One region of the Streptomyces bacillaris genome, then DNA from elsewhere that is predicted to be linked to it. Evidence: riboswitches for the same ligand, from Rfam matches in the RefSeq annotation. Region 1 holds a riboswitch; the other holds the start of a gene.
The links. A riboswitch is a leader RNA that binds a small molecule or an ion and turns the genes downstream of it on or off. The one in region 1 is predicted to bind S-adenosylmethionine.

Region 1 (7,130 bases):
GCTGCCCCCGCGCCCCCGCTCCTCAAACGCCGGAGGGGCTGGATTTTGCCCCGTCGGCTTTCGGCTGCGGGGCGCAATTCAAGCCTCTCCGGCGATTGAGGAGCGGGGTGCGGGGCGGAGCCCCGGTAGGTCCAGGGCGCTGCCCCCGAACCTCCGCTCCTCAATCGCCGGAGGGGGCGGATTGCTACGCTCACCCCATGGGCAGCCACTCCGTACATCTGCCGACCCCGACCACCCCGGCCGGCCGGGAGGGCCTGGAGGCCATCCTCCAGCGGCCCGACCGCGCGGTCGTCGCTCTCGACTTCGACGGCACGCTCGCCGACATCGTCCCCGACCCCGAGCAGGCCCGCGCCCACCCCGGCGCCGCCGAGGCGCTCGCCGCGCTCGCCCCGAAGGTCGCCTCGATCGCCGTGATCACCGGCCGCCCCGCGGGCGTGGCCGTACGGTACGGCGGCTTCGCGGGCGTCACCGGTCTGGACCACCTCGTCGTCCTCGGCCACTACGGCGCCGAGCGCTGGGACGCCGCCACCGGCACCGTGAACGCCCCCGCCCCGCACGCCGGCGTGGCCGAGGCGCGGGCCGAACTCCCCGGCGTACTGCACGAGTTCGGCGCCTGGCACGGCACCTGGATCGAGGAGAAGGGCCAGGCCGTCGCCGTCCACACCCGCCGCGCCGACGACCCGCAGGCGGCCTTCGAGACCCTGCGCGGCCCTCTCGGCGAGCTGGCCGCCCGCCACGGGCTGATCCTCGAACCGGGCCGCCAGGTGCTGGAGTTGCGCCCGCCGGGCATGGACAAGGGCGTCGCGCTCGCGGAGTACGTACGGGAGGTGGGCGCCACCTCCGTGCTGTACGCGGGCGACGACCTCGGGGACCTCGCCGCCTTCGCCACCGTGGAGAAGCTGCGCGGCGCGGGCACGGAAGGAATCCCGGGGCTGCTGGTGTGCAGCGGCAGCGCCGAGGTGCCCGAACTGGCCGAGCGCGCCGACCTGTTGGTGCCGGGGCCGGCCGCCGTGGTGGAGTTCCTGGCAGCGCTGGCCGACCGCCTCTGAGTCGTACTTGCACAGACCTGGCCGGCCGCCTCTGAGCCGTAGTCGTACCGGAAGTGCCGGGAGCGCCGTAAGCGGCTCCCCTCACTCCTGCCGCAGCGCCTCCAGCTGATCCAGGAACCACCGCTGCGGCGGGAGCGCCGTCGCCGCCTCCGCCAGCCGCTTCGTGCGGCCCGTCCGCTCCTCGGCGCCCATCGACAGGGCCTCGTGGAGCGCCTCCGCCGTGCCCGTCACGTCGTACGGGTTCACCACGATCGCGTCCTCGCCCAGTTCCTCGTACGCCCCCGCCTCCCGTGACAGCACCAGCGCGCAGCCGTGGTCGGAGACGACGGGGACCTCCTTGGCGACCAGGTTCATGCCGTCGCGGATCGGGTTGACCAGGGCCACGTCCGCCAGCCGGTACGCGGCGAGCGAGCGGGCGAAGTCGTCCTTCACGTGGAGGACGACAGGCGTCCAACTCTCGGTCCCGTAAGCCCCGTTGATCTCCGTGGCCAGCGACTGCACCGCCGCCGTGTAGTCCCGGTAGACCGCGAGGTCCTGGCGGGAGGGGTAGGCGAAGGCCACATGGACCACGTGTTCGCGCCACTCCGGGTGGGCCTCCAGCAGGGCCCGGTAGGCGTGCAGGCCGCGCACGATGTTCTTGGACAGCTCCGTGCGGTCCACCCGCACGATCGTCTTCCGGTTCTCGCCCACCTGCTCCCGCAGCGCCGCCATCCGCTCGTCCACGTCCGCCTCGCGCGAGCGTCGGCGCAGGAAGTCCGCGTCCGCCCCCAGCCCGTGCACCCCGATCCGGGTCCGGCCCGTCCCGCCGAGGATCTCCGTACAGCAGCCGATGAACGCGTCCGCCCACCGCCGGGTCAGGAACGCGGCCCGGTCCGCGCCGAGGATGCCCCGCAGCAACTGCTCACCGATGTCGTCGGGCAGCAGCCGGAAGTAGTCCACCGGCGCCCACGGGGTGTGCGAGAAGTGGCCGATCCGCAGATCCGGGCGCAGCTCGCGGAGCATCCCGGGGACCAGGGCCAGGTGGTAGTCCTGGACGAGGACCGAGGCGCCTTCCCCCGCCTCCTCCGCGAGGGCCTGGGCGAAGGCCCGGTTGTACGTCTCGTAGGAGGCCCACTGCCGCCGGAACTCCGCGTCGAAGACCGGCTCCACGGGGGTCTGGTACAGCAGGTGGTGGACGAACCACAGCACGGAGTTGGCGATGCCGTTGTACGCGTCGGCGTGGACCTCGGCGTCGATGTCCAGCATCCGTACGCCCGGCTCACCGACCCCGCGTCGCACCGCCTCGCGGTCGCCGTCCCCGAGGGCCGCACAGACCCACAGCTTGTCGTCGACGGCGCTCAGCCCGGAGACGAGACCCCCGCCGCCGCGCTTGGCGTCGAGCGTTCCGTCCTCGCCGAGCGTGTACGTGATGGGGCCGCGGTTGGACGCGACGAGGACCTGGGCGGTGGCTTCGGCATGCTCGGTGACCATGTAGCGGAACCTAGCCCGTGAGGGAAGCCGCCAAACGCGCGTCCGGAGGATCGGTCACCGGCACCGCGCCGCCCACCGCGCCCGCGCACGCCTCACGCCGGCCGCCTCGCCCGCGCACGCCTCAGGGCTGCCGAAGCCCCGCGCGCGCCTCACGCCGCCCACCGCTCCGCGTACTCCGCGATCTCCCGCATCGGCGGCCGCTCCTCCGTGTCCACCGCATGGGTGCGCGGTACGAACCCCTCCGCGCCCCGCTCGAACTGCGTCAGCGCGGGCCGCACCAGATGGCCCCGGGAGAGCCGGAGCTGGGCCGTGCGGTAGATCGCCGCAGCCATCCGGCCCAGCGCCTGCCCGTCCTGGTGGCGGTGGCGCCGCACCCCCACGTCGACCTGGCCCAGCGCGTCGAGGCCCACGGTGTGCAGCGCGTCGACCAGGAGCCCCAGCTCCACTCCGTAACCGACCGGGAAGGGCAGCCGCTCCAGCAGCGAGCGCCGCACCGCGTACTCGCCGCCCAGCGGCTGCACGAACCCGGCCAGCTGCGGCCAGTGCAGATTGAGCAGTGGGCGGGCCACCAGCTCGGTGACGCGACCGCCCTGACCTGCGGTGTCGCCGAGCGGACGGTCGTACATCGCCTTGACGAAGTGCACCGCCGGATCGGTCAGCAGCGGCCCGACCGTCCCCGAGACGAAGTCCGCCGAGAAGTCCTTGAGGTCCGCGTCGACGAAGCAGACGATCTCCCCGCTGGTCACCAGGAGCGACCGCCAGAGGACCTCGCCCTTGCCCGGCACGGCCGGTATCCGGGGCAGGATCGCGTCCCGGTGGACCACCCGGGCGCCCGCCTCCCGGGCGACGGCGGCGGTGGCGTCGGTCGAACCGGAGTCGATCACCACCAGCTCGTCCACCAGCCGGACCTTCTCCATCAGCTCCCGCCGGATCGTCGCCACGATCGCACCGACCGTGGCCTCCTCGTTCAGCGCGGGCAGCACCACACTCACCGAGGTGCGGTGCGGTTCGGCGGTCCGGGCGTCGAGGAGCCGGTCCAGCGGGCGGTCGGCGGACGACCAGGACCGCCTGGTCAGCCAGCGTTCCACCTCTTCGAGCACGGTCTGAACTCCCTGTGTGTGATCCATCTCGCCGTTCGGACGACTATCTCAACCGTCCCGTCCTTCGGTTACAGTCTTGAACAACGCGGACGACCGTCGCATGTCGGGGTCCGTCGTCACACAAACGCCTGGATCGAAGATCCGGTGCCACAGAGCTCATCCAGAGGGACTGAGGGAACGGCCCGTTGAAGTCCCGGCAACCCTCCTGCCGACCGCGAGGTCACGGTGGGGAAGGTGCCAATTCCGTCTTGCGGCGAAATGCGCTGCGAGGAAGATGAGGAGAAAGGGCCTCCGCCATCATGGCTGTTCAGACCATCGCAGGTAATGCCACCACCGCTTCCGTGGACCTCGGTCCCGCCGTGGCGCTTTCCTGCCGCGAGTGCGGCGAGCGTTTCGACCTCGGCCCCCTGTTCGCCTGTGCGTCCTGTTTCGGGCCGCTGGAAGTGGCGTACGACCTGCCGGCCGGTGACCCGGAGGCGCTGCGCAAGCGCATCGAGGCCGGTCCCGACAACATCTGGCGCTACGCCCCACTGCTGCCGGTCCCCGCCGACGTGGCCGACAAGCCCAACCTGAACCCCGGCTTCACCAAGCTGGTCAAGGCCGACAACCTCGCCCGCGAGCTGGGCGTCACCGGCGGTCTGTACGTCAAGGACGACTCCGGCAACCCGACGCACTCCTTCAAGGACCGCGTCGTCGCGATCGCCGTCGAGGCCGCCCGAGCCTTCGGTTTCACCACCCTCTCCTGCTCCTCCACGGGCAACCTGGCCGGTGCCGTCGGCGCCGCCGCCGCCCGCGCCGGACTGCGCTCCTGCGTCTTCATCCCGCACGACCTGGAGCAGGGCAAGGTCGTCATGGCCGCGGTGTACGGCGGTGAGCTGGTCGGCATCGAGGGCAACTACGACGACGTGAACCGCTTCTGCTCCGAGCTGATCGGGGACCCGCTCGGCGAGGGCTGGGGCTTCGTCAACGTCAACCTGCGGCCGTACTACGGCGAGGGCTCCAAGACCCTGGCGTTCGAGATCTGCGAGCAGCTCGGCTGGCGGCTGCCCGACCAGATCGTCATCCCGATCGCGTCCGGCTCCCAGCTGACGAAGATCGACAAGGGGTTCCAGGAGCTGATCAGGCTCGGCCTGGTCGAGGACCGGCCGTACAAGATCTTCGGCGCCCAGGCCGAGGGCTGCTCCCCGGTCTCCGCCGCCTTCAAGGCCGGGCACGACGTCGTACGGCCCCAGAAGCCGAACACCATCGCCAAGTCCCTGGCCATCGGCAACCCGGCGGACGGCCCGTACGTCCTGGACATCGCCCGCCGCACGGGCGGCGCGGTGGAGGACGTCAACGACGAGCAGGTCGTCGACGCGATCAAGCTGCTGGCGCGCACCGAGGGCATCTTCGGTGAGACGGCGGGCGGTGTGACGGTCGGCGTGACGAAGAAGCTGATCGAGGCCGGGGTGATCGACCCGGCGCTCACCACCGTCGTCCTGAACACCGGTGACGGGCTCAAGACGCTCGACGCGGTCTCCGCGACCTCGCAGGCGACGGCCACCATCAAGCCGAGCCTGGACGCGTTCCGCGCCGCGGGCCTCGCCGCCGCCTGATCATCCCGATCGCCCCGATCGCCCCGACCGCAGCAGTCAGAAAGGCCTCCGTCATGAGCGTCAAGGTCCGCATCCCCACCATCCTCCGCACCTACACCGGCGGCCAGGCCGAGGTCCCGGCCGAGGGCGCCACGCTCGCCGAGGTCATCGAGTCCCTGGAGAAGGACCACCCGGGCATCGCCGCCCGCGTCCTGGACGACCGGGGCAAGCTGCGCCGCTTCGTGAACGTGTACGTCAACGACGACGACGTGCGCTTCGAGGGCGGCCTGGACGCGGCCACGCCGGACGGCGCCGGTATCTCGATCATCCCCGCCGTGGCCGGCGGCTGCTGAACACCCGTACGAACACCATTGCCCCCTCCACCCCTCGGGGAGGAGGGGGCAATTCTGCATGGTTGAGCACGGTACAGTTGGGGAAACCCCCTCCGCTGCACGCGCCGCCCGCATATGAGAATGCGCCCGGACCCGATAAGAAGCAGCCAAAGTGCGTGAACCCCTTGAGGCATAAGTGGCCTTTGCCTGGCCCGACTTGCCCGTAAATTTCAGCAATCCCGCATATTCGGGCGTTCGGCCGTGCCCAGAATTCTCGTCCGATTGACCTGTTGCAGAGGGCAGTTGGGCGGATACATTCGGCCGCGGTCGACGCGCTGCGGCGCTGCGCACCCTCTCCTGTCGGAGGGTGAGTTCCGACCCGGGGCCGCGAAGTGCGGTCCCGTGCAAGGGCCAGTTATAGGGGAGTTAGGCATGGCTCAGGGCACCGTCAAGTGGTTCAACGCGGAGAAGGGGTACGGCTTCATCGCGGTCGACGGTGGTGCGGATGTTTTCGTCCACTACAGCGCGATCCAGATGGACGGGTACCGCACCCTCGAAGAGGGTCAGCGAGTTGAATTCGAGATCTCGCAGGGCCAGAAGGGGCCCCAGGCAGACATGGTCAAGCTCGCCGTCGGCTGAGCCCGACACGGCCGTCCGCCGTCACTACTCACGCACGTAGGGCCCGACCCCGGCATCCGGGGATCGGGCCCTACGCGCGTGCCGGGGCCGACCTGCGGGCACGCCCGGACCGGCCCGTGGGGACGCCCGAACCGGCCTGCGAGGACGCCCGGATCGGCCCCGGATCGGGCGGGGGCCGGTCCGGGACCGCATGGCGGGCTCTCGTCGAAGGCGCTTGCACTCTCGGGGGTCGAGTGCTAATCATTGGCATTAGCACTCTCCAGGTGAGAGTGACAGAACTTGGACCGGGCCGGTGAGGCCCGCACGCGTGATGGGGCAAGGAACCACCACGCACGCAGGCCGTCCGTCGCGGGCGCCTCTCGGTCCGGAGCAATCCACCCCTGTCCGGGAGGACCACTTCACATGGCCAAGATCATCGCGTTCGACGAGGAGGCACGGCGCGGTCTCGAGCGCGGGATGAACCAGCTCGCCGACGCCGTCAAGGTCACCCTCGGCCCCAAGGGCCGTAACGTCGTCCTCGAGAAGAAGTGGGGCGCGCCCACGATCACCAACGATGGTGTATCCATCGCCAAGGAGATCGAGCTCGAGGACCCGTACGAGAAGATCGGTGCGGAGCTGGTCAAGGAGGTCGCCAAGAAGACGGACGACGTCGCCGGCGACGGTACGACCACCGCCACCGTCCTCGCCCAGGCTCTCGTCCGCGAGGGTCTGCGCAACGTCGCCGCGGGCGCCAACCCGATGGCCCTCAAGCGCGGCATCGAGAAGGCCGTCGAGGCCGTCTCCGCCGCTCTGCTGGAGCAGGCCAAGGACGTGGAGACCAAGGAGCAGATCGCTTCGACCGCCTCCATCTCCGCCGCCGACACTGAGATCGGCGCGAAGATCGCCGAGGCGATGGACAAGGTCGGCAAGGAAGGCGTCATCACCGTCGAGGAGTCCCAGACTTTCGGTCTGGAACTGGAGCTCACC
Region 2 (7,130 bases), 2.6 Mb from region 1:
CTACGAGGCCATGCAGACCGGCCCGCAGTCGATGCCCTCCTTCCCCGACACGATCATGCCGGAGCAGGAGAAGAAGGACATCATCGCGTACATCAAGTCCGTGAACGGTGAGGAGACGCCGAGTCCCGGCGGTCTCGCCCTCGGCGGTCTCGGCCCGGTCAGTGAGGGGCTCTTCGCCTGGATCTTCGGGCTGGGCGCACTCGTCGCAGCCGCCGCCTGGGTCGCGGCCCACACCGCTAAGGCCAAGAAGTCATGAGTAGCCAAAAGATTCCAGAAGACAACCTGCCCGTAGTGCAGGAGACCGCGCAGGGCGCGGTGGAGGGTACGGACGACCCGTTCGCCGACCCCGGGCTGCCGGCGCACAAGCCGCGTATCCAGGACATCGACGAACGCGCCGCGAACCGCTCCGAGCGGGCCGTCGCGTTCATGTTCACGCTCTCGATGCTGTCGACGGTGGGCTTCATCGCGTCGTACGTCATCTTCCCCGTGGACAAGATCGTCTACATCTGGCCCTTCGGCCATGTCAGCCCCCTCAACTTCTCCCTGGGGCTGACGCTCGGCTTCGCGCTCTTCTTCATCGGCGCAGGCGCCGTCCACTGGGCGCGCACCCTGATGTCCGACGTCGAGGTCGCCGACGAGCGCCACCCGATCGAGGCGACCCCCGAGGTCAAGGCCAAGGTCCTCGCCGACTTCAAGGCCGGTGCCGAGGAGTCCGCGATCGGCCGCCGCAAGCTCATCCGCACGACCCTCTTCGGTGCGCTGGCCCTGGTGCCGCTCTCCGGTGTGGTGCTGCTGCGCGACCTCGGTCCGCTCCCGGAGAAGAAGCTCCGGACCACGATGTGGGCCAAGGGCAAGCTGCTCGTCAACATGAACACGGGCGAGCCGCTCCGTCCGGAGCACGTCCCCGTGGGATCGCTGACCTTCGCCAAGCCCGAGGGCCTGGAGGAGGACTCGCACGACTTCCTCTCGCAGATCGCCAAGGCCGCGCTGATGATCGTCCGCATCGAACCGGACGACATCAAGGACAAGCGCCAGCGCGACTGGGCCCACGAGGGCATCGTGGCCTTCTCCAAGATCTGCACCCACGTCGGCTGCCCGATCAGCCTGTACGAGCAGCAGACACACCACGTGCTCTGCCCGTGCCACCAGTCCACCTTCGACCTCTCCGACGGCGCCCGCGTCATCTTCGGTCCGGCCGGCCACGCGCTTCCGCAGCTGCGGATCGGCGTGAACAGCGAGGGCAACCTCGAGGCGCTCGGTGACTTCGACGAGCCCGTCGGTCCGTCCTTCTGGGAGCGCGGATGAGTACTGCGACCACCACCCCGCCCGCCGACCAGGCGGGACAGCGCAAGGCACCCGCGGGCGAGCGGGTCGCCGACTGGGCCGACGGCCGACTGGGCATCTACGGCCTGGCCAAGGCCAACATGCGCAAGATCTTCCCGGACCACTGGTCCTTCATGCTCGGTGAAGTGGCGCTCTTCAGCTTCATCATCATCATCCTCACGGGTGTGTACCTGACGCTGTTCTTCCAGCCGAGCATGACCGAGGTCGTCTACCACGGCCCGTACGAGCCCATGCAGGGCATCCGGATGTCGGAGGCCTACGCCTCCACGCTGAAGATCAGCTTCGAGGTCCGCGGCGGTCTGCTCGTCCGGCAGATCCACCACTGGGCCGCCCTGATCTTCCTCGCGGCGATGTTCGTGCACATGATGCGCGTCTTCTTCACGGGCGCCTTCCGCAAGCCGCGCGAGATCAACTGGGTCTTCGGCTTCCTGCTCTTCGTGCTCGGCATGTTCACCGGCTTCACCGGCTACTCCCTCCCGGACGACCTGCTCTCCGGTACGGGTGTCCGCTTCACCCAGGGCGCCATCCTGTCCGTGCCGATCGTCGGTACGTACATCTCGATGTTCCTGTTCGGCGGCGAGTTCCCCGGCCACGACTTCGTGGCCCGGTTCTACTCGATCCACATCCTGCTGCTGCCGGGCATCATGCTCGGTCTGCTGGTGGCCCACCTCATCCTGGTGGTCTTCCACAAGCACACGCAGTACCCGGGCCCCGGCAAGACGAACAAGAACGTCGTCGGCATGCCGCTGCTGCCGGTCTACATGGCCAAGGCCGGAGGCTTCTTCTTCCTCGTCTTCGGCATCATCGCGATCATCTCGGCCATCGCCACGATCAACCCGATCTGGGCGCTCGGACCGTACCGCCCGGACCAGGTGTCCACCGGCGCCCAGCCCGACTGGTACATGGGCTTCGCCGAGGGTCTGGTCCGTGTGATGCCCGGCTGGGAGATCAGCCACTGGGGCTACACGCTCAACCTCGGCGTATTCATCCCGCTGGTCGGCTTCGGCCTGGTGCTCACCCTGCCCGCGGTGTACCCGTTCATCGAGTCCTGGATCACCGGGGACAAGCGCGAGCACCACATCCTGGACCGCCCGCGCAACGCCCCGACCCGTACGGGGCTCGGCGTCGCCTGGATCACCGCGTACTTCATCGGCCTCGTCGGCGGTGGTAACGACCTGTGGGCCACGCACTTCCACCTGTCGATCAACGCCATCACCTGGTTCGTCCGGATCTTCTTCTTCGTCGGACCGGTCATCGCCTTCATCGTCACCAAGCGGATCTGCCTCGGCCTCCAGCGCCGCGACAAGGAGAAGGTGCTGCACGGTCGCGAGACCGGCATCATCAAGCGCCTGCCGCACGGTGAGTTCGTGGAGATCCACGAGCCGCTGTCCCAGGACAAGCTGCACACGCTCACCCAGCACCACCAGTACAAGCCGCTCGAACTCGGCCCCGAGGTCGACGAGAACGGCGTAAAGCGCAAGATCCCCGTACTGGAGAAGGTCCGGGCCAAGCTCAGCAAGGGCTACTACGGCGAGAACAACCAGATCGCCAAGCCCACCGTCGAGGAGTACAAGGAGATCACCGAGGGCCACGGCCACCACTGATCACCTGAACTGATCGCCACCGCGGGAGCCCCGTCCATTCGATGGACGGGGCTCTTCGCGGTCCCGGTGGCTGGATAGGGTGGAGCCGTATCTTTCCCGGCTGTGGACCCCTGGAGCGGACCATGAACGTTGTGACCCCGAGCGGCGGCGACAGCGTGGCGGACCGTTCCTGGCCCGGCCTGCTGAACCCCCTGCTGCGCGGCGAGAACCTCTCCTCCGAGGAGACCGCCTGGGCGATGGACCGCATCATGAGCGGCGAGGCCACCGACGCGCAGATCGCCGGCTTCGCGGTGGCGCTGCGGGCCAAGGGCGAGACCGTCGAGGAGGTCACCGGGCTGGTGCGCGCGATGTACGCGCACGCCAACACCATCGAGGTGCCCGGCCGCACCGTCGACATCGTCGGCACCGGCGGCGACCTCGCCAAGACCGTCAACATCTCGACCATGGCCGCGATCGTCATCGCCGGGACCGGCGCCAAGGTCGTCAAACACGGCAACCGGGCCGCCTCCTCCGCGAGCGGCTCCTCCGACGTCCTGGAGAAGCTGGGCGTCAACCTGGAGCTGACCCCGCAGCGGGTGGTGGAGGTCGCGGAGGCGGCGGGCATCACGTTCTGTTTCGCCGTCAAGTTCCACCCCGCCCTGCGGTACGCCGCCAAGGCCCGCAAGGAGCTGGGCGCGCAGACCACGTTCAACATCCTGGGACCCCTCACCAACCCGGCCCAGGTGCGCGCCCAGGCGATCGGGGTGGCCGACGCCCGGATGGCGCCCATCGTCGCGGGCGTGCTCGCGGAGCGGGGCAACTCGGCGCTTGTCTTCCGCGGTGACGACGGGCTCGACGAGCTGACCACCACCGCCACCTCGCGGATCTGGGTGGTCCGTGACGGGGAGGTGCGCGAGGAGCCGTTCGACCCGCGCGACGTCGGGCTGACCATCGTCCCCGTCGAGGCGCTGCGCGGCGCCGACGCCTCGTACAACGCCGATGTGGCCCGTCGGCTGCTGGACGGCGAGGGCGGCGCGGTACGGGAGGCGGTGCTGCTCAACGCGGCGGCGGCGCTCGTCGCGCTCGACCCGGGGACCGGCCCGCTGACCGAGCGGATCGCGGCGCAGATCCAGGTGGCCGCCGAGGCCATCGACTCCGGGGCCGCCAAGCGCGCCCTGGAGCGCTGGGTGGCGGCCAGTAACGCCTGAGACGCCGAATGTGACGCAGGGCGCAGTCCGGATGCCGGACCGCGCCCTTGCGCGTCCCCGTACGTATGGCAAGATGCTGCGCAGGTCATGAGTGACAGCGACTACGGCCCCGGCCCGCTGTCCGGCAACCCTCCGTCCGTGGCGGGGTGCCCCGGGTGAAGACCAGGCCGTAGGCAGCGAGGTCTGCGGCAAGCGCGGGCCCCTCGGCGTCCAATGGACGTCAGCCCCCGGGGTCCTGGTCCCTAGGGAGCCTTCTGTGAGCAAGCGAATGCGTTAGGGCTCGTCCCAGGGCTTCGTCACGCCCTGAGCTGACCGCCCTTCTTCAGCGCACCCTCTTTTCCTTCCTTCTCCGCGCCGCCGCGTATCCGCAGGCGCGCAGATTTCGCCTGCCTGTTACGGGAGTTCGCCATGTCTGTCTCCACCGCTGCCCTCGACTCGTCGGTTTGTGCCCCACTGCCCGTTCTGGGGCAGGATGTCACCGTTCCGCTCGTCACCGGCGGTGAAGTCACCTATGCCGCACTCGACTACGCCGCCAGCGCCCCGGCCCTCCAGCGGGTCTGGGACGACGTGGCCGCGTACGCCCCGTACTACGGCAGCGTCCACCGCGGTGCCGGATACCTCTCGCAGCTCTCCACCGACCTCTTCGAGAACAGCCGTCGCACGGTCGCGGAGTTCCTCGGCTGCCGCGCCGACGACCAGGTCGTCTTCACCCGCTCCACCACCGACTCCCTCAACCTGCTGGCCGCCGCGATCCCGGCCGGCTGCCAGGTCTTCGTGTACGAGACCGAGCACCACGCCTCCCTGCTGCCCTGGCGCGACGCCCAGGTCACCTACCTCAACGCGCCCCGCACCCCGGGCCAGGCGGTGGAGACCCTGGAGCGGGCGCTCGCGGACCGCGCCCCCTACGGCCCGGCCCTCGTCTGCGTGACCGGTGCCTCCAACGTGACCGGTGAGCTGTGGCCGGTGAAGGAACTGGCCGCCGCCGCGCACGCGCACGGGGCCCGGATCGTCCTGGACGCCGCCCAGCTCGCCCCGCACCACCCCGTGGACATCGCCGAACTGGACGTCGACTGGGTCGCGTTCTCCGGCCACAAGCTGTACGCGCCCTTCGGCTCGGGCGTCCTCGCGGGCCGCGCCGACTGGCTCCAGGCGGCCGAGCCGTACCTCGTCGGCGGCGGCGCCTCCCGCAAGGTCGCCCGGCGCGCGGACGGGGGCGTGGACGTCGACTGGCACACCACGGCCGCCCGCCACGAGGCCGGTTCGCCCAACGTGATCGGCGTCTACTCCATCGCCTCCGCCTGCAAGGCCCTCACCGAGGCGGGGTTCGACACCCTGGTGGCCCGGGAGCAGGAACTGGTGCGCCGGGTCCGTGAGGGGCTGGCCGAGGTGCCCGAGGTCCAGGTGCTCTCGCTCTTCGGGGACGACGCGCCCCGGGTCGGGGTCATCTCCTTCGTGGTGCGCGGCTGGAACAGCTCGCACTTCGCCGCCGCCCTCTCCGCCGAGTACGGCATCGGCGTCCGCGACGGCCTCTTCTGCGCCCACCCGCTGGTGCGCACCCTCCTCGGCAGCGACCCGCAGGACCCGGGCGAGTGCGGCGCCCCCGAGGCCGAGCCGGGCGAGCGCTCGCTCAACGCCATCCGCGTCAGCTTCGGGGCCGGTACGCCGGACGAGCACATCGAGCGGTTCCTGCGCGCGGTCTCCGAGCTGGTCCGCCAGGGCGCCCGGTGGAAGTACCGCACCGAGGACGGCCGTTGCGTCCCGGACCGGGGCGAGGCCGCCCGTACGGTTTGATACGCCTCGGCCGGGGACGGGCGCGCTGCCCGTCCCCGGCCGACGTGCGTACGGTCCTACGCGTCCAGGCCGATCGCGAACGCCGCCTCCAGGTCGTGCTGGGAGTACGTACGGAACGCCACATGGGTGTCGGTGCCCTCGACGCCCGGGATCTTGCTGATCCGGCCGGGGATGACGTCCGCGAGGTCGTCGTGGCGGGCGACCCGGACCATGGCGATCAGGTCGTAGGTGCCGGTGACGGAGAAGACCTCGCTGACACTGTCCAGCGCGGCGATGGCCTCGGCGATCTCCGGAATCCGGTCCACGCTGGTCTTGATGAGCACGATCGCGGTGATCACGGCTGTCTGTCTCCCTCGGTCGCCGTGGCTGGAACCTTCACCTTAGCCCCACCCCGATACCGCACCCAGGCGTAGAGGAACCCGGCCGCGAACCCCGCCACATGCGCCAGATACGCCACCCCCGGCCCCGCGTCCGCCGCCTGGGCGGCCGCCCACTGGAGCCCGAACCAGAAGACCAGCACGATCCAGGCCGGGAAGCGCAGCGGCAGGAAGAAGAGGAACGGGAAGAGGCTGGTCACCCGGGCCTTCGGGAACAGGTACAGGAAGGCGCCGAGCACCGCCGAGATCGCGCCGGAGGCGCCGACCAGCGTCTGGCCCGAGTCCGCGTGGACCGCCGCGTAGCAGACCAGCGCCAGATAGCCGCACCCCACGTAGAAGAGCGCGAAGTGGACCCGGCCCATCCGCTCCTCGGCCATCGCCCCGAACACGTACAGGAAGAGCAGGTTGCCCAGCAGGTGCAGCCAGCTGCCGTGCACGAACAGCGCGGTGAACGGGGTGAGCAGGGCGCGCGGCGAGCCCTCCCACAGCTCGGCCGGGATCACCCCCCACCGCTCGAAGTACCCGGCCTGCGCGGCGAGCAGCGCGTCCTGGCTGCCGTAGGAGGCGCCGCCGAACCCGGAGAGCGGGCTGATCAGGAAGATCGCGCCGCACAGGGCGATCAGCCCGTACGTCACCGGCGCCCCGCCCGCCGTCCGCTCCCGGGCCCGTGCGGCCGTGGTCCAGCGGGCGAACCGCCGTACGTCGATCATGTACAGAGCATGGCGTACCGGGGGAGAACGGGACGGAGCGCCTCGCCGTGCCGATGCCTATACGCGAGGCCGTAGGGTTACGCCAGGACTTCCGCAGTTCGACGGCGCACCGCGAGA

Region 2: another riboswitch for S-adenosylmethionine. It lies ahead of DJ476_RS26335 (aminotransferase class V-fold PLP-dependent enzyme); the one in region 1 lies ahead of thrC (threonine synthase).

The regions. Positions count from the first base shown of each region.
Region 1 covers NZ_CP029378.1:3,480,956-3,488,085, reverse strand. Annotated here, with positions in the region: gene otsB (trehalose-phosphatase) at 198-1,049, shown strand; gene DJ476_RS14785 (alpha,alpha-trehalose-phosphate synthase (UDP-forming)) at 1,131-2,519, opposite strand; gene DJ476_RS14780 (glucosyl-3-phosphoglycerate synthase) at 2,669-3,619, opposite strand; SAM riboswitch class I at 3,773-3,900, shown strand; gene thrC (threonine synthase) at 3,919-5,214, shown strand; gene DJ476_RS14770 (MoaD/ThiS family protein) at 5,268-5,546, shown strand; gene DJ476_RS14765 (cold-shock protein) at 5,958-6,164, shown strand; gene groL (chaperonin GroEL) at 6,567-7,130, shown strand, end outside.
Region 2 covers NZ_CP029378.1:6,062,993-6,070,122, forward strand. Annotated here, with positions in the region: gene qcrC (cytochrome bc1 complex diheme cytochrome c subunit) at 1-256, shown strand, start outside; gene qcrA (cytochrome bc1 complex Rieske iron-sulfur subunit) at 253-1,305, shown strand; gene qcrB (cytochrome bc1 complex cytochrome b subunit) at 1,302-2,948, shown strand; gene trpD (anthranilate phosphoribosyltransferase) at 3,071-4,135, shown strand; SAM riboswitch class IV at 4,219-4,336, shown strand; gene DJ476_RS26335 (aminotransferase class V-fold PLP-dependent enzyme) at 4,544-5,926, shown strand; gene DJ476_RS26340 (Lrp/AsnC family transcriptional regulator) at 5,983-6,264, opposite strand; gene DJ476_RS26345 (rhomboid family intramembrane serine protease) at 6,261-7,013, opposite strand.